DNA from 3 places in the Paenibacillus sp. GQ49 genome. Region 3 is predicted to be linked to each of the others. Evidence: predicted binding sites of a transcription regulator. Region 3 holds the regulator's gene; each other region holds the start of a gene.
What was found. Region 3 encodes NrdR, which represses ribonucleotide reductase genes. Its sites were predicted from a motif close to AACACNATATATNGTGTT; they were not measured.
Positions count from the first base shown of each region.

Region 1: a site for NrdR is predicted at 1,687-1,704, ahead of AC6CIF_RS08085 (anaerobic ribonucleoside triphosphate reductase). Genes of this name have one in related genera too.
Region 2: a site for NrdR is predicted at 1,554-1,571, ahead of AC6CIF_RS02165 (adenosylcobalamin-dependent ribonucleoside-diphosphate reductase). Genes of this name have one in related genera too.

Region 1 is NZ_JCAXEL010000003.1:201,472-204,757, reverse strand. It holds gene AC6CIF_RS08090 (hybrid sensor histidine kinase/response regulator) at 1-1,268, opposite strand, end outside; gene AC6CIF_RS08085 (anaerobic ribonucleoside triphosphate reductase) at 1,750-3,286, shown strand, end outside.
Region 2 is NZ_JCAXEL010000001.1:469,473-472,758, forward strand. It holds gene AC6CIF_RS02165 (adenosylcobalamin-dependent ribonucleoside-diphosphate reductase) at 1-1,492, opposite strand, end outside; gene AC6CIF_RS02170 (DEAD/DEAH box helicase) at 2,023-3,286, shown strand, end outside.
Region 3 is NZ_JCAXEL010000001.1:606,263-609,548, forward strand. It holds gene AC6CIF_RS02805 (S-layer homology domain-containing protein) at 1-725, shown strand, start outside; tRNA gene AC6CIF_RS02810 (tRNA-Ala) at 973-1,045, opposite strand; gene nrdR (transcriptional regulator NrdR) at 1,231-1,698, opposite strand; gene AC6CIF_RS02820 (alpha/beta-type small acid-soluble spore protein) at 1,815-2,036, shown strand; gene AC6CIF_RS02825 (lytic transglycosylase domain-containing protein) at 2,119-2,682, opposite strand; gene coaE (dephospho-CoA kinase) at 2,679-3,275, opposite strand; gene AC6CIF_RS02835 (manganese efflux pump) at 3,285-3,286, opposite strand, start outside.

The DNA of each region.
Region 1 (3,286 bases), on a different contig from region 3:
CTTGCGAGCTGAGGTAACTCCCAGTATCTGCGTAACGGAAGTGAAATGTTGAATTCCGTCTCATTTTCCTTCACACTGCTCACCTGAATACGGCCATGCATGAGAATGGCAAGATTCTGGCTTACAGCTAAACCCAGATTGCTTCCAATCAGTTTTTGGATATTCAATTTTTCATCTTGGCTGTTAAAGGTTGGTTTCTTCTTGTCCGATAACATCTGACCCGTGTAATTCACCTTGAGCAGAAGTGTACCGGTCTCTTCGGTCTCTTCTCCGTTCACCACTGCCGTGATCAGGACGGAGCCCTCACGCGTTGAATCGAGAGCGTATTGAATGACATGTGCAAGCAGCTGTCCGATCTTGATCTCATCACCAACGAATACTTGCGACACATTCAGCTCCAGATTTAATCCCAGCTCAATGTTCTTGCCAGCCGCAATTCCCGCATAAAGATAGACCGTATTCTCGATTGTACCTACCAGATCGAAAGGATCATCATGTATAACCGTTTTACCTGTCTCATTGATGTTGAAATTCATCATATTGTTCAACAAAGAAAGTAGAATATTGCCGCTCGTCTCAATCATATTCACATATTCTGACTGCTCCTCAGGCATATCCGGTGTACGTATCAGATCAGTCAGTCCCAGAATGCCATTCAACGGATTGCGAATCTCATGACTCATCAGCTTTAGCATCTGTGATTTGGTCATGGCCTCCGATTCAGCTCGTTCTTTCTCTGCCTGGAGCTGCTCTTGCATTTGTTCCGAATCACTCAGTTTACGCTCCTGAAGATGCAGTGTGCTCTCCAGGTCCACAACATAGCCAAGGAATACAGCCATCGCCTTCAGCGTCTTCATGTCGGTTTCACTGATTACATAATCAGGATTATCCATCAGACAGATGGTCCCGAATGTTTCGCCAGATCTTCGCATGATAGGCACGCCCACGAAGAAACGATTGCCGAGCCCGCTCGTGACATCCATGAATCTTGTCATCGGATGTTCACATGTATTCTGGATTGTAAGGTTCTCATGTTTATCTTTTAATACCAAGCTGCAGTAAGAATCTTCAAATGGAAGTTCGCTACCTTTTACAATCAATTCTTCCTTGCGATTGAACGCCTCCAGAATGACATTCGTCAAACCGTCATTCGTAGCAACAAAGATGGTATTGACCTTCAATATACCACTTAGTACGTCTACAATATGGGCCGCAGCTTCCTGTATATCTTCATAGAAGCCTCTCGTAATGCCTTCTGCCGTCCCCATGATCCACCCCTTTTATCTTAGCTGCACTATCCAATCTGTAGATCATAATTGTGTAATCACGTACAAGGGTTCATCAAAAAATCCGAATAGCTGTCACAATCTATACTTATATGATTAACACCGTAGCTGTATAAGAGAATCATACTTCCTGTTTATTGCCCATTTGCGGTTAAAACAGTTCTTAAACGGATGGATTAACAAACGAAAAATTATGGCAAAACGCCTTTTCAGATTGATTAAAGTCCATCCTGTCCAACTTCGGATATTATCCTTGCAGGATAACTAGAAATTATACGCTTCTACTCAAACTTTGGGAACCTTTATCCACAGCAATTAAAGGAAAGTCCGCTTTGTCCTGTAAACTATGTGACCATTATCACACCCAAAAAACCACATATAGTTTATAAATGGATAAGAGGAATCTACATATAGTGTTATACGGAAATTGAATGATATTCAATCATTTTAGGAGGAACCTTACATGAACATGCTTGAGTATGCCACTCCACCGGCATCCGATCTATTATCCGACCTGGGAAGACGAATTATTGGCGCAGAAGACGCCGATACGCTGAGGGAAAATGCCAATCTGAACGGAGACTCCTTCAGCGGCAAGATGAGCAGGCTCGGTTCGGAGACAGCCAAGTGGCATGCTCTGCGTCATGTGTTGCCGGAAGAGCTTGCCCAAGCTGTGGAGAATGGGGATCTGTATGTACACGATCTGGATCAGTATGCACTTGGAACGACCAACTGCATCTTTATCCCGTTTGACCGTCTTCTGGCTGCAGGTTTCAATACAGGTAACGGATCGGTTCGCACACCTCAGACCATCATGTCTGCCATGGCCTTGGTTGCGATCATCTTCCAGTCCCAGCAGAACAGTCAATACGGTGGTGTGTCAGCCAATAAAATCGACTGGGATCTAGCTCCCTATGTACAGCGATCGTTCCGCAAACATTACCGCAAAGGGCAACGGCTCTTCGGTGAAAATGTCCTGATCGGGGATGAACAGCTTCATCTGGATAGCATCGAAGCGAAGAATCAGTGCCCGCAGGCGTATGCCTTCGCCTATGAAGAGACTGAACTGGAGACAGGACAAGCTGCTGAATCGCTGATTCATAACCTGAATACGATGAGCAGTCGTGCAGGTGGTCAGATTCCATTCACTTCACTGAACTATGGATTATGTACATCAGCAGAAGGTCGGCTGGTATCACGCTCATTGCTGGAAGCAACCATCCGTGGCCTGGGCAACGGGGAGACTCCCGTGTTCCCTCAACATATTTTCCAATGTAAACAGGGGATCAATCAGGCTCAAGGAGAGCTGAACTATGATCTGTTCCGGCTCGCAGTCACCTGTTCATCCCGGCGGATGTATCCCAACTTTGTCAATGTGGATGCCTCTTTCAATCTGCCTTTCTATCATCCGGAAGATCCGGATACGATCATCGCAACTATGGGATGCCGCACACGTACACTGGCTGACCGCTTTGGTCGCAATCGTCAAAGTGGTAAAGGTAATCTGTCCTTCAACACCATTAACCTCGTGAAACTGGGCATCCGGTTTGGCATCTGCCAAGGTGCCAGAGCTGTCGCTGACCGGGCCGGATTCTATACTGCTTTGGAGTCGGTTATGCATAATGCCGCTTCCGGCCTGCTGCACCGCTACCGAATTCAGACAGCACAGCCTGCCAAGGCATCGGACTTCATGATGCGAGAGGGTGTATGGGAAGGTGGAGAACAGCTTGGCCCGAACGAGCCGGTTGCCGATCTTTTAAAGCATGGAACATTATCTCTTGGTTTTATCGGTCTTGCGGAATGTATGACAGCTCTCTATGGGCGCCATCATGGGCAGGACACTCATGTACATCGTGAAGCACTGAACATTATTCGGACCATGAGAGAGTTCTGTGACCGGATGAGCGAGCAGCATAACCTGAATATCACCCTGTTTGCCACACCTGCTGAAGGGTTGTCCGGCAAATTCACGAAAATCGACAGAGAGCGTTATGGTCTCA
Region 2 (3,286 bases), 140 kb from region 3:
CTTCAGGGTACGTCGCAACCATGTTTTTCATGAATCCACTCTGTAAATACGGTTCAGCTTCGAAAGCTGGAAAAGCTCCCTTCTCTGCTGCAATCTCTGCCGATGCCAGATAGGCCTCCTTCGCCATGAATCCATACAGTTTATCCAGAAAAACAAGAGATTCAGGACTGCCGTATCGAATACGCAGCTTAATCATCAGCTCTGCCAGTCCCATTGTGCCAAGCCCAACCCGGCGTTCACGCTGCTGATTCAGTCTATTTTCCTCAAAATGATATGGTGTTGCATCGATAACATTGTCCAAAAATCTAGTCGAGATGCGAGTGGTTTCCGCCAGTTCATCCCATGCCACATCATGATTTGTTTCATTGTAGAATTTGGACAGATTAATGGCAGACAGATTACATACACCCCAGCCAGGCAGGCCTTGTTCCCCGCACGGATTAGTACAGATAATCGGATTGAAGTACCAGCTGTTGGACATCTGGTTATAGTACTCCATGAATACCACACCAGGCTCTGCCGATTTCCAGGCTGATTCAATAATGGTATGCCAGATTTCGCGAGCCTTCAGTGTACGATAGTGCACCACCGAATGACCTGCGGCTTTCCACTGCTGCATATCCCCGTTCCACTCGGTATCATAGTCTGGATCGTTTGTATCGGGGAAAACCAAGTCCCAATCACCGTCCTGCTTGACAGCCTCCATAAATGCGTTGCTCACACATACAGACAGATTGGCATTGGTCACCTGCCCCATCGTTTGTTTCACGGTAATAAAATCAAGCACATCCGGATGCCAGTCATTCATCATCAGCATGAGCGCACCCCGGCGGCTCCCACCCTGTTCAATCAGTCCAGTCGTATAACTGAACAATCCTCCCCACGATACGGAACCGCTGGATGATCCGTTGACACCTTTCACCACCGCTCGGCGAGGACGCAAAGAGGACAAATTAATGCCAACACCTCCCCCACGTGCCATAATCTCCGTCATCTCGGTCAAAGTCTTCATGATGCCACCCCGACTGTCTTGCGGAGACGGAATGACATAACAATTGAAAAGTGTTAACTCATCGCTTGCCCCCGCACCGGCAGCAATGCGGCCTCCGGGTACTAACTTCCAATCTTCCAGCACAGAGCGGAACTTGGATTCCCACGTTGCCCGCTGCTCGGCTGTGGATTCGACAGAAGCCATCGCTTTGGCAAGACGGTCCCACATCTCTTCCGGTGTTTTTTCTATGTTGAGTGTCAATTTCTCCACGTTTGTCTCGATGATCTCTCCGCTTCGAGTCCTTACCTGTACAAGCTGACCCTGACGTTCTATGATTTCGCCCACTTCCTTGGTTGGGAACTTCGGATCATCCTTCGTTAATACCAATACCACATCTCCAACCTTGGCATGATTCGAATCAGCGTCCTTCCAGGCGTATCGGTCCAGAAATATTTTTTCGCTAAGTCCTTCTAATTGGTACGATCGTTGGTTCGATTTCATCGCTACATTCAACCTCCCCGGTATAAAGCTCCATTTTCACTATAAGAGTAAATTATGACGATACACCACATATAGTGATATAAATCCAGTATAATACACCATATATTGATTTTCCATATGACTTTTATCACAGACCTTATTTTATAGACTCCCCTGCTCGGACAATCTTCTTCACACACCCTCATACGCATGAATACGATATCTGTGAATTTTTTTGGGACAGAAAAAAAATGTGCCTTTACTAAATTTCTGGGTTCAATATAAGTTAAACTAATCATTTGCACGTCAACGGAGAGGACAGAAAAAACCTGAAAAAGCGAAGCGTTCGCCTTTATCCCCGGGTTTTCCCCCTTTGGACAAGGGAATCAAAAAAATCTGGGGATAACAGCGATTGGAAGGTTATTCTGTCATCGGAGTGACAAGTGTAAATATTCCTTATTTGAACCCACATAGTTATGAACTGACTCTCATTCGTCCATACTATTACCTACGAATAAAACGTCATCACGTATGGCAGGGGAGGAAACACCATGAACCGGAAAAACCCGCACCACACGAATCAACCTGTAGCCGAGCTGCCCGTTCCGTTGGAATTTGATCGAAGCTGGATTAATCAATTGGAATCACGACTGGATAAAGGAGGTCCTTGGGGGGATTATCGACTCTTCCAACTCGGCATTCAAGCCGAAGAGACCAACCTGATTCCCAATTTTGACGAGATCCAATGTCTCAAGCATCTACAAGGTCTCACTCCACTCCCTCACCAGATGGACACTGCACGCAGAGTATTATTTGAAATGTCAGGCCGGGCCATTCTCGCCGATGAGGTGGGTCTGGGCAAAACCATTGAAGCCGGTCTCATTCTGAAAGAATATATGGTTCGAGGTCTTGTATCCAAGGTACTCATTCTCGTGCCAGCCTCTCTTGTGTTGCAATGGGTACGGGAGTTGAATTCAAAATTTGGCATCCCTGCTATTGCCCAGAAAAAGGCCTATTCCTGGCAGAATGAAGTGGTTGTTGCTTCCATGGATACAGCCAAACGTGACCCGCATAAAGATATGCTGCTGAATACTGATTACGACATGATTATTATTGACGAGGCTCATAAACTCAAAAACAAGAAAACAACCAACTATCAATTCATGCTGAAATTGCGCAAAAAGTATTGCCTGCTGCTCACAGCTACACCTGTGCAGAACGATATGAGTGAATTGTTCAATCTGATCAACCTACTGAAGCCCGGTCAACTAGGTCGTCAGGGTGACTTTGCGGCCAACTTTGTTGTAGACAAACGGGTTCCGAAAAATCAGGAACAGCTTAAAAACGAGTTATCCAAAGTCATGATTCGTAACCGTCGCGGCGAAGGCCCTGTTCAATTTACCAAACGGAACGTCTCCAACGTGAATCTGCAACTATCGCCCGAAGAACAAGCGCTTTATGATGGCGTGACTTCCTTTGTCAAAGACCAGTACCAGGAAGCTGGCGGCAATCTGAGCAGCATGCTCTCCCTTGTTACATTGCAGCGTGAAGTGTGCAGCAGTCGGGATGCTGTATTTGTGACGCTGGTTAATCTGTCGAAGAAACTTCCGCTAGACTCTCCCCTTCGGGACAAGATTTGGGAACTCGTTGCCCATATTAAAGCGATCAAGGAAAATACCAAAGCCGAGAAAACAATGGAACTGATTCGGAACATGAATGAAAAAGTAATTATCTTCACCGAATACCGGGCCACGCAGGAGTATCTGCTAAACTATTTCCGCAACAATGGGCTTACGGCTGTACCCTATCGGGGTG
Region 3 (3,286 bases):
GCAACCGTGTGGATATCCATGGCGGATCGAAGATACGGAGCGGCGGAGCGGTTGTGGTAGGACCGAGCGGCGCAAAAGTTAGCTTAGATAACGGCATGTCGCTGAACATCCGTGAGGGTACGGAGCTGGCGTTTGATGACGCCACCCCACTGGGCTTCCTCGTGATATCGGGCAATCCTTTCAGGGATGCCAACATGGACGACTGGTTCTACAACGATATAAATTTCGCCTACACATACAATCTTTTCAACGGCACGACGTCCACAACGTTCTCACCTGGCAACGCAATGACGCGTGCAATGTTCGTGCAGGTACTGACCAATCTTGAGAACGTAAACCTCTACAGCTACACGAGTTCCCGCTTTAGCGACGTGACGGACGGACAATGGTACACGGCAGCAGCCGAGTGGACAGCCGAAAAAGGCATAGTCAACGGTACAAACGCAGACCTGTTTGATCCCAATTCACCGATGACGCGCGAGCAGATGCTGGTGATACTGTACAACTACATGAAGTACAAGGGCTATGAGCTACCTGATAGCCACGCTAAGTCCTTCACAGACGAGAGTGAGATCAGCTCTTGGGCGTTGGAGGCCGTTCAGGCACTACGGGACATCGGCATTGTAGTAGGCAAGCCGGACAACTTTTTTGCTCCCAAAGCCACCGCCACCCGCGCCGAAGTAGCCACGATCTTTGTAAGGTTCGTCGAATATCTGGCTAAGTGAAAGCGTATACAGATAAATGCAGACCCTTCCGGTTGGACAATATCCAGCCGGAAGGGTCTCCTTGTTTTCAAACTGAAATTTTTTTGACAACTCCACAGTCAGGACTTTAAACCCTCTATTTTTGCATCTAGAATATTCGTCACCAGGCTCGTCACCAAGTCCAAAAATTCTAATTAATTAATGCATGTTCTGATTTATTTCACCACAAAAAAACGCCATCACAATAATGTGATGGCGTTCTTGACTATGGAGCCTAGGGGGATCGAACCCCTGACCTCATCGCTGCCAGCGATGCGCTCTCCCAGCTGAGCTAAGGCCCCAGGATATGAAATAGATAACTTGTCCAGCACTGCTACGTTCCACAGGCGACTCCTATATCATATAAAATCCAGCTTTCGCTGTCAATCACTTTCTCAAGATCTAAAGTGATTGGAGAAGAACAACCGATTTCTCTGGTACACACGGACTGGAACTCCAGACTGCTCTTCTCCCTTTACCAACTTCACTAATCCTCCAGATCGTCTTTGGACAACAGGGATTTCAGCTCTTTCATGAACATATTGATATCTTTGAACTGGCGGTAAACCGACGCAAAACGGACATACGCCACTTCATCGACTGGAAACAACTGTTCCATCAACAACTCACCAATCTGGCGACTCTCAACTTCAGCATCTGCTGTATTGCGCAGAGATTTCTCTACTTCAGATACCATCATCTCCAGGGTCTCTACGGAGACTGGACGTTTCTCACAGGCACGAATAAGCCCGCGGAGAATCTTGTCCCGGCTGAACTCTTCCCGGCTGCCATCTTTCTTAATGACGATCAGTGGAGTCTCCTCAATCATCTCAAACGTTGTAAATCTTCGGGCACACTGCTCACACTCACGGCGACGACGAATGGATTTTGCCTCGTTGGCCGGACGCGAATCAAGCACTTTGGTACCCATATAACCGCAATAAGGACACTTCAAATCAGATCACTTCCCACGTTTTACTTTTTACCACATATTCCCTGTCTTGATTTTGTAATGAAAAATGCATTGCCGACACATAATACTTTTACCAACCCGCGAGGAGGTGAACAGCAATGGCACAAAGCAATGGTAACTCCAACAACCTGGTGGTAACTAAAGCTTCCGCAGCACTCGAGCAAATGAAATATGAAGTTGCTCAAGAACTCGGAATCAGCATCCCACAAGACGGATACCAAGGTAACATGACTTCTTACGAGAACGGTTCGATCGGTGGATACATCACGAAGCGTCTGGTAACAATTGCAGAACAGCAATTGGCAGGTCAATACCAATAATATCTGCATCGTAATAGGCTACACAGAGGAGCATGGAGCGGCCGGTGAATAACCGGCCTGCTCTGTGCTTCTACTTATATACTTAGAACGTATTATAGATCTTTACATACTGATTATAATAGTAAATGACTCTTTGTACATAGTGACGCGTCTCACCAAACGGAATATCTTTCACCGTATCGAACGAGCCATCCCACACACCATCTCTAAGCCAACTGTTTACTTTGCCTGGTCCCGCATTATAGGCAGCGATCATAACTGCTTCATTGCCATCGAATTGATCGGATAGATTCCGTAGATACCATGTACCTAACTGAATATTGCGTTCAGGCTCGTGCTTTAATTCCTCCAGCGAAGTGTCGGGAATTTTGGCTTGTTCCAGTATCCAGTTTGCCGTGTCTGGCATCAGTTGCATGAGCCCAATGGCACCTCGTTTGGATTCCTTGCTTGTCTTAAAATTGGTCTCCACTTTGATAATGGAAGCAATAAGAAACGGATCAACCTCATAACTCTGAGATTGGGCACGAATCTCTTCCTTATAATGAATGGGATAGAACCATGCCATCCAGTTTGTATTCAGAAATAACACCAGTACAAAGGACACAAACATCAACAGCAGTACACGTTTCTTACGCAATATTCTCATAACAAACCCTTACGCTGTAGATATGAGTCAATTTGCTGCTCCGTCGCAGACCATAAGCCGCTGTTATCGATGACAATGTCTGCCAGCTGTTTTTTGCGCTCAATATCCATCTGTACATCCATTCGAGCCTCGGCCTGTGCTGCAGTCATTCCATCCCGACTCATCAAGCGATCTCGTTGCACCGATCTCGGGACATATACGACCATGACTTCCTCGAAACCGTCCTCCAGACCTGATTCGTAGAGCAATGGAATATCAGACACCACAAGTTTATCCGGATGTTGCAATTCGTATGCAGCAGCCCGTTCGCGCATCTCTCTTCGGATCGCCGGATGTGTAATGGCCTCCAATGCCTTCCGTTCCTCTGGTTGTTGAAAAACAATGCTTCCGAGCTTTTTCCGATCCAGTGTTCCATCTTCGTTCAGTATGGCTTGTCCAAACCGCTTAACAGCGGCGGCCAACACGGGATGCCCGGGCATCATAACTTCCCGGGCAATAACGTCTGCATCGATGAGCAACGCTCCCTTACTGGCGAGATAGGCGGAAACACTGCTTTTGCCTGTCGCGATCCCGCCGGTTAAGCCTATATTCATCGTTTCACCTC